Regions from separate parts of the Eisenbergiella massiliensis genome, predicted to be linked through region 2. Evidence: riboswitches for the same ligand, from Rfam matches in the RefSeq annotation. Region 2 holds a riboswitch; the other holds the start of a gene.
The links. A riboswitch is a leader RNA that binds a small molecule or an ion and turns the genes downstream of it on or off. The one in region 2 is predicted to bind FMN.
Positions count from the first base shown of each region.

Region 1: linked by a shared signal. The riboswitch ahead of DXC51_RS25265 (ECF transporter S component) and the one ahead of DXC51_RS15190 (ECF transporter S component) in region 2 are both predicted to bind FMN.

Region 1 covers NZ_QVLV01000028.1:19,889-24,180, forward strand. The annotation lists gene DXC51_RS25245 (response regulator transcription factor) at 1-162, opposite strand, end outside; gene DXC51_RS25250 (helix-turn-helix domain-containing protein) at 155-343, opposite strand; gene DXC51_RS25255 (hypothetical protein) at 406-684, shown strand; gene DXC51_RS25260 (riboflavin kinase) at 689-1,381, opposite strand; gene DXC51_RS25265 (ECF transporter S component) at 1,390-2,034, opposite strand; FMN riboswitch at 2,152-2,267, opposite strand; gene DXC51_RS25275 (GNAT family N-acetyltransferase) at 2,560-3,066, shown strand; gene DXC51_RS25280 (transposon-transfer assisting family protein) at 3,120-3,320, opposite strand; gene DXC51_RS25285 (LPD25 domain-containing protein) at 3,324-4,292, opposite strand, start outside.
Region 2 covers NZ_QVLV01000010.1:9,492-13,783, reverse strand. The annotation lists gene DXC51_RS15205 (ABC transporter permease subunit) at 1-41, opposite strand, end outside; gene DXC51_RS15200 (ABC transporter ATP-binding protein) at 38-925, opposite strand; gene DXC51_RS15195 (TetR/AcrR family transcriptional regulator) at 922-1,542, opposite strand; FMN riboswitch at 1,816-1,965, shown strand; gene DXC51_RS15190 (ECF transporter S component) at 2,159-2,884, shown strand; gene DXC51_RS15185 (hypothetical protein) at 3,089-3,298, opposite strand; gene DXC51_RS15180 (ABC transporter ATP-binding protein) at 3,671-4,292, shown strand, end outside.

The DNA of each region.
Region 1 (4,292 bases), on a different contig from region 2:
CATCACATCCAGCACCACAAGCTGATACTCCTGCTCTCTTAATTTTTGTAAGCCCTCTTTTCCGGTATTACAAAAATCAGCTTCTATGTTTTCTGCTTGTACGCTACGTTTAATCAAAGCGCACAGTTCTCTGTCATCATCTATAATCAGGATTTTATTCATGGTGCAACCCCTTCCCTTGTTTTGTCCTTCCGTCAATCGGCTTTTCTGCGTTCTTTGGGATCAGCCAAACACCAGCCATCTTTACAGCGCCGGGGATACGCCCAGCAGCACACAAATAATTGATCTGCCTTGGTGTAACACCCCATTTTTCACTTGCTTCTTTCAGCGTCATATAATCCATACTTTTTCCCTCCAATACGGTTTATTATATTTCTTTTGCTCGAAGAATACAAGGCAGGAAATATGAATAATAAAGTGCAAGTCATATCCAGAAGAAGCCATGCGCCGGAAGAAAGAGGCGGAACGCCAGCGGAAAAGATACCTCCTGTCTACGCATTTAGGGCGGTAAAAGTCCACGGAAATCAAGGGTTTTTCCGCATGGTCGGCAGGCAGGTGGATAAAGTTATCCTGTTCCCCCAAAAACAGGGTTCTAAATGCGGGAAAATGGACAAAAAAGAAGCGCCGGACGCAGAGGCTTTAACACCTCCGCGCCCGGCATTTTTGATAAGAATACTTAAATAACATCTTACTCGGAATTAAATTTATAACCATAGCCAATTACTGTTTTTATATACTCATGTCCCTTGCAATATGGTTTTAACCTTTTTCGTATTTGAAAAATTGTGTTTTCTACTGCGTGCAAATGGTTATTTGTGGGTTCATGCCAAATTTGTTCATAAATCTGTTCTTTTGTGAATGTGGTTTGAGGAGATTGCAGTAACAAATAAAGGACTTCAAATTCGTTTGTTGATAAATAAACTTCCTGCTGTTCTAATATTACACAATGCCGGTTAACATCAATGTGTAAGGTGTGATTTGTTTGCTTTAATCCCCAAAATTCTTGTGCCATTGTCCGGTCATTCGCAATTTGTTCAAGCAGCAAGGATAATTCATTAAATTTTCTAACTTCCCTCAATTTCTTATATAGGTTGACAGTTATCGTACACCCATATATATCCTTATCAAAATCAAAAATATGTGTTTCGATTGAAACAAAGCTATCATTATCAAGTGTAGGGCGCGTCCCAATATGGGTAACACCATAATATATCTTGTCACTTAAAAGAATATCTGCCACATACACCCCTGTCTTTGGCAAAAATGTATTTTTTGCTATTTCTATGTTTGCGGTAGGTGTCCCCACATGCTTTCCAATACCTCGGCCATGTATAACGATCCCTGTTAGTGTGTAAATAGGTTCATTTATTTTTTCTTTCATTTCAATCCTCATATAATCCCATTCATTGACAGGATAATCAAAACACAAGTTACTATAATAAAACTTGCCAGCATAAGCAGACCAGTATGCTTTTGTCTTGCTTCATTTTCCAAAGTAGCAACATATCCGCTTTTTCTCAAAGCGGTAACTATGGGCTTATACAGTAAAAATGTAATGGACGCATTTAACCCACCTTTCAATAAGTTAAATGGAAGAAAGGCAGGAAGTAACAATTCTACAACTGCTTCTCTTGGATACCCCATATAAAGCGGCGTTACCAAATAGTTCCACAACAGCATAACGATAACCGTTATTAGCCATCCCGATGCCAGACCAATCACTGCACCAGATAAAGTGTGCTTTTTTTTGTAAATGACAGATGCCGTACACGCAAAAGATAGTGTTTGTACGATATTCATAATACAACCTAATATTCCGGTATCGCTTACTGTAATCATTTCAAGGGTTGCTACAATAACAGATACAATGCAGGAAGTCATCGGCCCCCAAATAAAGCCGCCCAAAGTTACAATAACATCGGATGGATCATACTTTAAGAATAGAATAATAGGAATCCTGCCAACAACCATAGTGACATAAGTAATCGCACATAGCATACCAATAACTGTGATTCTTTTTGTTTTACTGTTCATAATTGCTTTCCTCCGTGGCAAAAAATTAACACCCAAAAGAAAATGTCTTTCAGGTGTTAGCATTATAATTAGGCCACAGAAAAGAAAGTAACCCTCTCAAAATCTGCGGAAATCTAACCATATCTTCTTCCATCCAGACTATACTGTTGGTTTTGGAATTACACCAAATCGTGCGTTTTACGCTCGCGGACTTTACCGCCAATCGGGAATTTCACCCTGCCCCGAAGACACTTTTATTCAGTTGTTTTCCCTGCAATTATAACATCAACTATTTTTGGAAGCAATGAATTGAAGAAAGTTCGGAAGCATTTCGGAAATCAAGGGTTTTTCCGCATGGTCGGCAGGCAGGTGGATAAAGTTATCCTGTTCCCCCAAAAACAGGGTTCTAAATGCGGGAAAATGGACAAAAAAGAAGTGCCGGGACAAAGACAGCTTTTTAGGTCTTTGTCCCGGCTGAATGATTTTGGCATGGACACTGATTTTGTGCAATGCTATAATTGAGTAAATTTGAATTGAGGTGTACTTATGCTTTATTATAGAACTCTGGAATTAAACCAAATAGAAGATTTTTGGAAGTTATTAAACACTTTGGACGCTGAAACAGATTATATGATGTATGAACCAAATGAGAGAACCCAGACCACAAATGTTCAAAAATTAAAAAATGATATTGAAAATAATGTGATTTGTGGAAGTGATTTTTTACAAGTGGCAATGGAAAATCAAAAAATGGTTGGCTATATTCGGGCAGAACGGGGAAAGTTTAATCGGATTCTTCATACAGCATATATTGTAGTAGGCATTTTGAAAGATTATAGAGGTAAAGGAATCGGTACATCTTTTTTTGAAATGCTGAATTGTTGGGCAAAGGAAAATGGAATTAAGAGACTGGAACTTACTGTTGAATGTTGCAATGAAACAGCAAGACACTTGTATGAAAAAAGTGGTTTTAAGATTGAGGGAACAAGGGAGAAATCCATGTTCGTCAACGGCTCCTTTGTTGATGAATTTTATATGGCAAAAATTTTGTGAAAAAGAAATGCCGGACGCAGAGGCTTTGACAGCCCCCGCGCCCGGCGTTTTTCTTATTCGTCTGTGAAGTGGAACCGCTGCGCCGCAAAGTCGGCGTCGCTCATGGCGTCCAGCTTATCGGCGGTCTGGCAGGCCAGCGCCGCCATTTCCTTGTCCATGTCCGGCAAAGCTGCCCGGAGATTTGCCGCCGTCCTGCGGCGGTCGGCGTTGTGGTACAGACAGATCAGGTTTTCTTCTTCCACGGTGAAATACATTCCTCATACCTCCATTTCTTTTGATTTTTCCCGCGCCGGGGGCTTCTTTTTCTGTTCCTCCTTGGCGGCGGCAAGTTGCGCCCGGATGGACGGTTTCTTTTGTTTCTGCGTCGTCTTTCGGGTCTGCTTGGGCTTTTTGGCCTCCGCCTTGGCTGCCTCGGCCACATCCAAAAGGGAAATCTGTTCCCCGGCTTTTGCCCTTGCTTCCAGTTCCTCCATAGACGGGGCATTGTTCATCATGCCGTCGATCATGTTGTAGTTCTGCTCGGTGGACATTTCCGCCGTCTTGATATGGCTTTCCTGCTGGGCGGGGATGGCAAAGGCCCTTGTGCCGTTTGCCATAATAAGATACCTGCCGTCCTCCGACTGGTGGTGGAATCCATACCCGGCGGCCTCCATCTGTTCCCGGCTCCTGTCGGTCAGATAGAAACGGCCTCTCGGTGTCTGGATTTGTTCGCCGGTCATGCACTCGTCTGGCGTGAGCTGCTTTTCCGGCTGGGCGAAGAACTCCGGCACCTGCCGGTAGTCGGCCCCCTCGTCCACATAGTAGGCGGTCTGTTTTCCATCCTGCCGGAACACCACAATATCCCCCGTAGAGAGGGAATGTCCCTTGTAATCGGCGGGATGTTCTATGTTGAAGCGGCGGTAAATCTCGTCCAGTGTGGTGTCCTTGTCCAGCGGCGCGGTGTAGACAAGCTGGTAATTCTTCCTGTCCACCGAAAGCCCATCTGCCTGCAAGTCCTCATAGGAACGGTAGCGGAAGTCGCGTCCCTCCGGGCCGGGCGGCACTTGGTAGATGGAAAAGTTGGGCTGCGCCGGGGCCTCATAGTCAGAGGCAACATATTCCTCCACCGTCAGCCCGGCAGCGGCGGCCTCCTGTTCCAGCTCTGCCTCGATCTGTTTTTTGTAGTCCTGCAAGCTCTGGCCGAAGTCGGAAAGCTGCGGCGGCTCCGGCAAGTGGTACTGGCTCTG
Region 2 (4,292 bases):
GTCTGTGCCAGATTTCTTTTCAAAAGCGGTAATGAAATCATGCCTTTTCACCTCCATAATAATGAAGAAAAATTTCTTCCAGCGTCTGTGTGTGGATCTGCAGATCCCTGACAGAACATTCCGACAACAGAGACAGTAGCCTGGGGATATCCCCCTTCACGGCAACGGTAACCTGACAGCCTTCCCTTCGCGTGATTGAAAATCCGGGCAGGACAAGAGCATCCGCCGCCTCTTTGCTGTCCAGCGTGATAATGTAGTCTCTTGTCCGTTTTTTCTTAAGCCCCTCCATATCCTCAATGGCGGCAATTTCCCCCTGCCTGATTATCGCCGTCCTTTCACAGGTGCGTTCCACCTCTTCAAACAGATGGGAGGACATAAAAACAGTGGTTCCCTTCTTTTTTTCTTCCAGAATCAGTTCGATAAAGCGATTCTGCATTAATGGATCCAGGCCGCTGGTGGGCTCATCCAGAATTACGATTTCGGGATTCCCCATAAAAGCATTTACGATGCCCAGCTTCTGCTTCATGCCCTTTGACATTTTTCTCACGCGGCCGGAAGGATCCAGCTCAAGCAGCTCCATCAATTCCCGCATTCGGCTTTTGTCCTTAATCCCTTTCATTTCCGCCAGAAGCCTGAGAAGCCCGTCGCCGGTGCAATCCTCAGGAAAAGCGATCTCCCCGGCCAGGTAGCCCAGTGATTTCTGGATGACGGCGGCCTCATGAAAACAGTCCATGCCCAGAATGCGGCAGGAGCCCTTTTCCGGACGCAGAAAACCAAGCAGATGCCGTATTGTTGTGGTTTTTCCCGCGCCGTTAGGACCGAGAAAGCCGTAAACCTCACCTTTTTTTACCGATAATGAAACATCAAATATTCCCTTGTGACTGCCGTAATCCTTAGTGATATGACTGATATCTATGGCATTCATAAATACTCCTCCCTGTAAGAAAGCCGACGGAACATATCGCTCCATTCCTTAAAATCATGCATAATTTCATCCAGCACAAACGGTTTACCCTGCCTTCGTTTCTCGCTGATGTAGCCGTCCGCCATCCACAAAAGCATCCGCAGTATCTGTTGCGGGTCGGCATCCTGCCGAAATCTTGAGAAATCCACATTTTTAAAATACAGGAAGATAGAATTATCTATATAATCCTGGTTTGTGCTGTTTAACTCATTTGATACCTCTTCCTTTTCCGGATAAAAGCAGCGCATTACAAAATCCATCAGATAGGGATTGCGCGACATGATGGCGGCCTTTTTCTGCGCAGAATAGGCCAGCAGCTCAAAAAAGTCAGTGATCTCCTTAAAATGGGCATCAACGACCTGAGCCGTCACAATTTGTTTTGTATAATCATAAATATAAAGATATAAACTCTTTTTATTATGGAAATAGTAGAAAAGCAGCCCTTTGGATATCCCTGCCTTTGCGGCGATATCATCCGTGGATGCCCGCTTATATTCATGCGTGGCAAACACCTCCAGGGACGCATTGATTATTGCCTGCTGTTTTTCTTCGGGCAAATGGAAAAACTGTTCGTTCATGGAACACCTCCTGACTGCTTTGGTTTAACCGGCCGGGTTAAATATAATTTCAGTCTAGCGGATTGACTGGAATTTGCAACCCCTTAAAAATAAAAAAACATAATGGCTCAGAACGCTGTACTGCTGCAGCGCCTTCCTGTCCGCCCCGGTGCGCGGGCAAATGAGCGTGTGGAGAAACGTATGCGGAGAAATGTATGCGGACAAACGGACAATCCGCGCCTTGACATTTAATAAAATCCTGCTATGATAATAGAGTAACAATTTAATAAAGGTAAAGTTCTTCAGGGTTGGGTGTAATTCCCTACCGGCGGTGACGCTGCAGTTGTTCCACGACAGGTGCAGACAAGTCCGCGACCCGCGTCATGCGGCTGATCCGGTACGAATCCGGAACCGACAGTAAAGTCTGGATGAAAGAAGAAAATCATGCATGGAATACCTGTTTTTTCGCCGTTTGGTTTACGGAGGCGACAGGTGTTTTCCAGGGATTGGATATCTGCCCGGAGAATCATTTCTCCGGGCTTTTTTGATACCTTCCTTTCATGAAGCATCAGAAGAATTTTCCTTGTCTTACGCAATAACTCCGGCTGGCCGGAGAAAGAAAAGGAGAGTATACATAATGAATGATTTAGCAGCGTCCTTCGCGGAAAACCTTATTTTTGTCCTGGAGTTTCTGGGGCTTGTGGCAGCCATGGTAATCATCGCCTACGTGGTGGAAAAATGGGAACGAAAGAAAAACGGAAACAGGGAACGTACCCTCACCACCAGAAAAATAGCCATGATAGGCGTATTTTCGGCGATAGCGGTCATCCTGCACATGCTGGATTTCCCCATCCCCTTTGCCCCGGAATTCTATAAAATGGATTTCAGCGAGCTTCCTGCCCTGATCGGCGCATTTGCCTTTGGCCCGGTGGCGGCGGTCATGATTGAGTTCTGCAAAATTATCCTGAAGCTTCTGTTTAAAGGAACCTCCACCGCATTTGTAGGAGATCTGGCCAATTTTATCATCGGCTGCAGCTTCCTGCTTCCTGCCTCTATCATATACCTGTTCCGCAAGAACAAGAAAAATGCCATAATCGGTTGTGTTGTGGGAACACTTGTAATGACAGTTTTCGGAACTGCCTTCAACGCGGTGTACCTGCTCCCCAAATTTGCAGAGCTGTACGGAATGCCGTTAGATTCCATTGTCGGCCTGGGCCACGCCATCAATCCCTCCATCAACAGCGTGACTACGCTTGCATTATTTGCCGTAGCGCCCATGAACCTGATGAAAGGCGGCATTGTTTCCATAGTAACCATGCTGATTTATAAAAAACTCAGCCCCATCCTGCACAGCAAAAAATAATAAAAAAGGCAGGCCATTGCGGCCTGCCGGGTTTTTTTGAGGGAGGGCCGGCATCTTTTCCGGATGCCGGCAAGTTATGAAAAAGAAATCTATCTAAAATTTTCTTATTGGCTTTGTATAGGTATAAGATAACATTTAAGTGTGTAGGAATCGTGATGGAATTTTGAAGAAACTGTGAAGCTTTTGGAACTAAAAAATGAATCCTCAGCTCAGTTTTTCCGAAAAACCCGATTCGCCGGAAAGTCCATTCACCAGATTTTCCATTTCCTGTTTTGACTGCACATGCCTTGAACGGTCAATCACATCCTGTCTTGCACTTTCGCTCATGGAAGAAAAAGTCCGCATGGCATCCATATTCTGCGCCAGGGCCATTCCCAGCCCCAAAGGTATCCCGTCATCGTTTAAAAGACTCATGTTTTTCTCCTTCGTTTTTTCTTTTATTATGTCATAATACATAGAAATTATACAGAAACTTACGTTATTTAGAAAAAATTAAGAAATATTTAAAAGAACTGCATAGATTTTTAGAAGGCAACTATAGTATGATAGTCGGAGTAATTCCAAGAAGGACTTATTTATAAGGAATGCCGAACCTCGGGTCCGGCTGCCGGATAAGGCCAAAATGGAATTGGCTTCATCAGCTGGAAGAAAAATACCAGTTGACAAAGAGCTGAATCAGTATTACTGTATTAATTACATAATACAGGTGATATATCATGCGGTTTTCCAGGTGAGGCCGCCTGCATTGCAGGTCATGGGCTTATGGAAAACAAAGGGAGAGAATCTATGAGTGCGCTGGTTGAAGTAAAGGACATGTGTAAGGTATATAACCCGGGTGAAAATGAGGTGCGGGCGCTTGATCATGTCAATGTAACCATTAATGAGAATGAATTTGTAGCAATTATCGGCCATTCCGGTTCCGGAAAGTCTACGCTGATGAACATGCTGGGGTGCCTGGATGTACCTACAAGCGGAACATATCTTCTGCATGACCAGGATGTTTCAAGAATGAGCGACGATGATCTTTCGGATATCAGGAACAGGGAAATCGGCTTTATTTTTCAGGGCTTTAACCTGATCCAGAATCTGACGGCCCTGGAAAATGTGGAGCTGCCCCTGATTTACCGCGGCGTGGGGAAAAGGGAGCGGACAGAGCTTTCCAGGAATGCCCTCACGAGAGTGGGCCTTGAGAAAAGAATGAGCCATAAGCCCTCTGAGATGTCCGGCGGGCAGCAGCAGAGAGTTGCCATCGCAAGAGCGATTGCCCAGGCACCTCCGGTAATCCTTGCGGATGAGCCTACCGGTAACCTGGATTCCGGATCTACGAAGGAAATTATGGGGATTCTGAAGGATTTACATAAGGAAGGCAGAACGGTAATCATTATTACCCATGATAATGACATTGCAG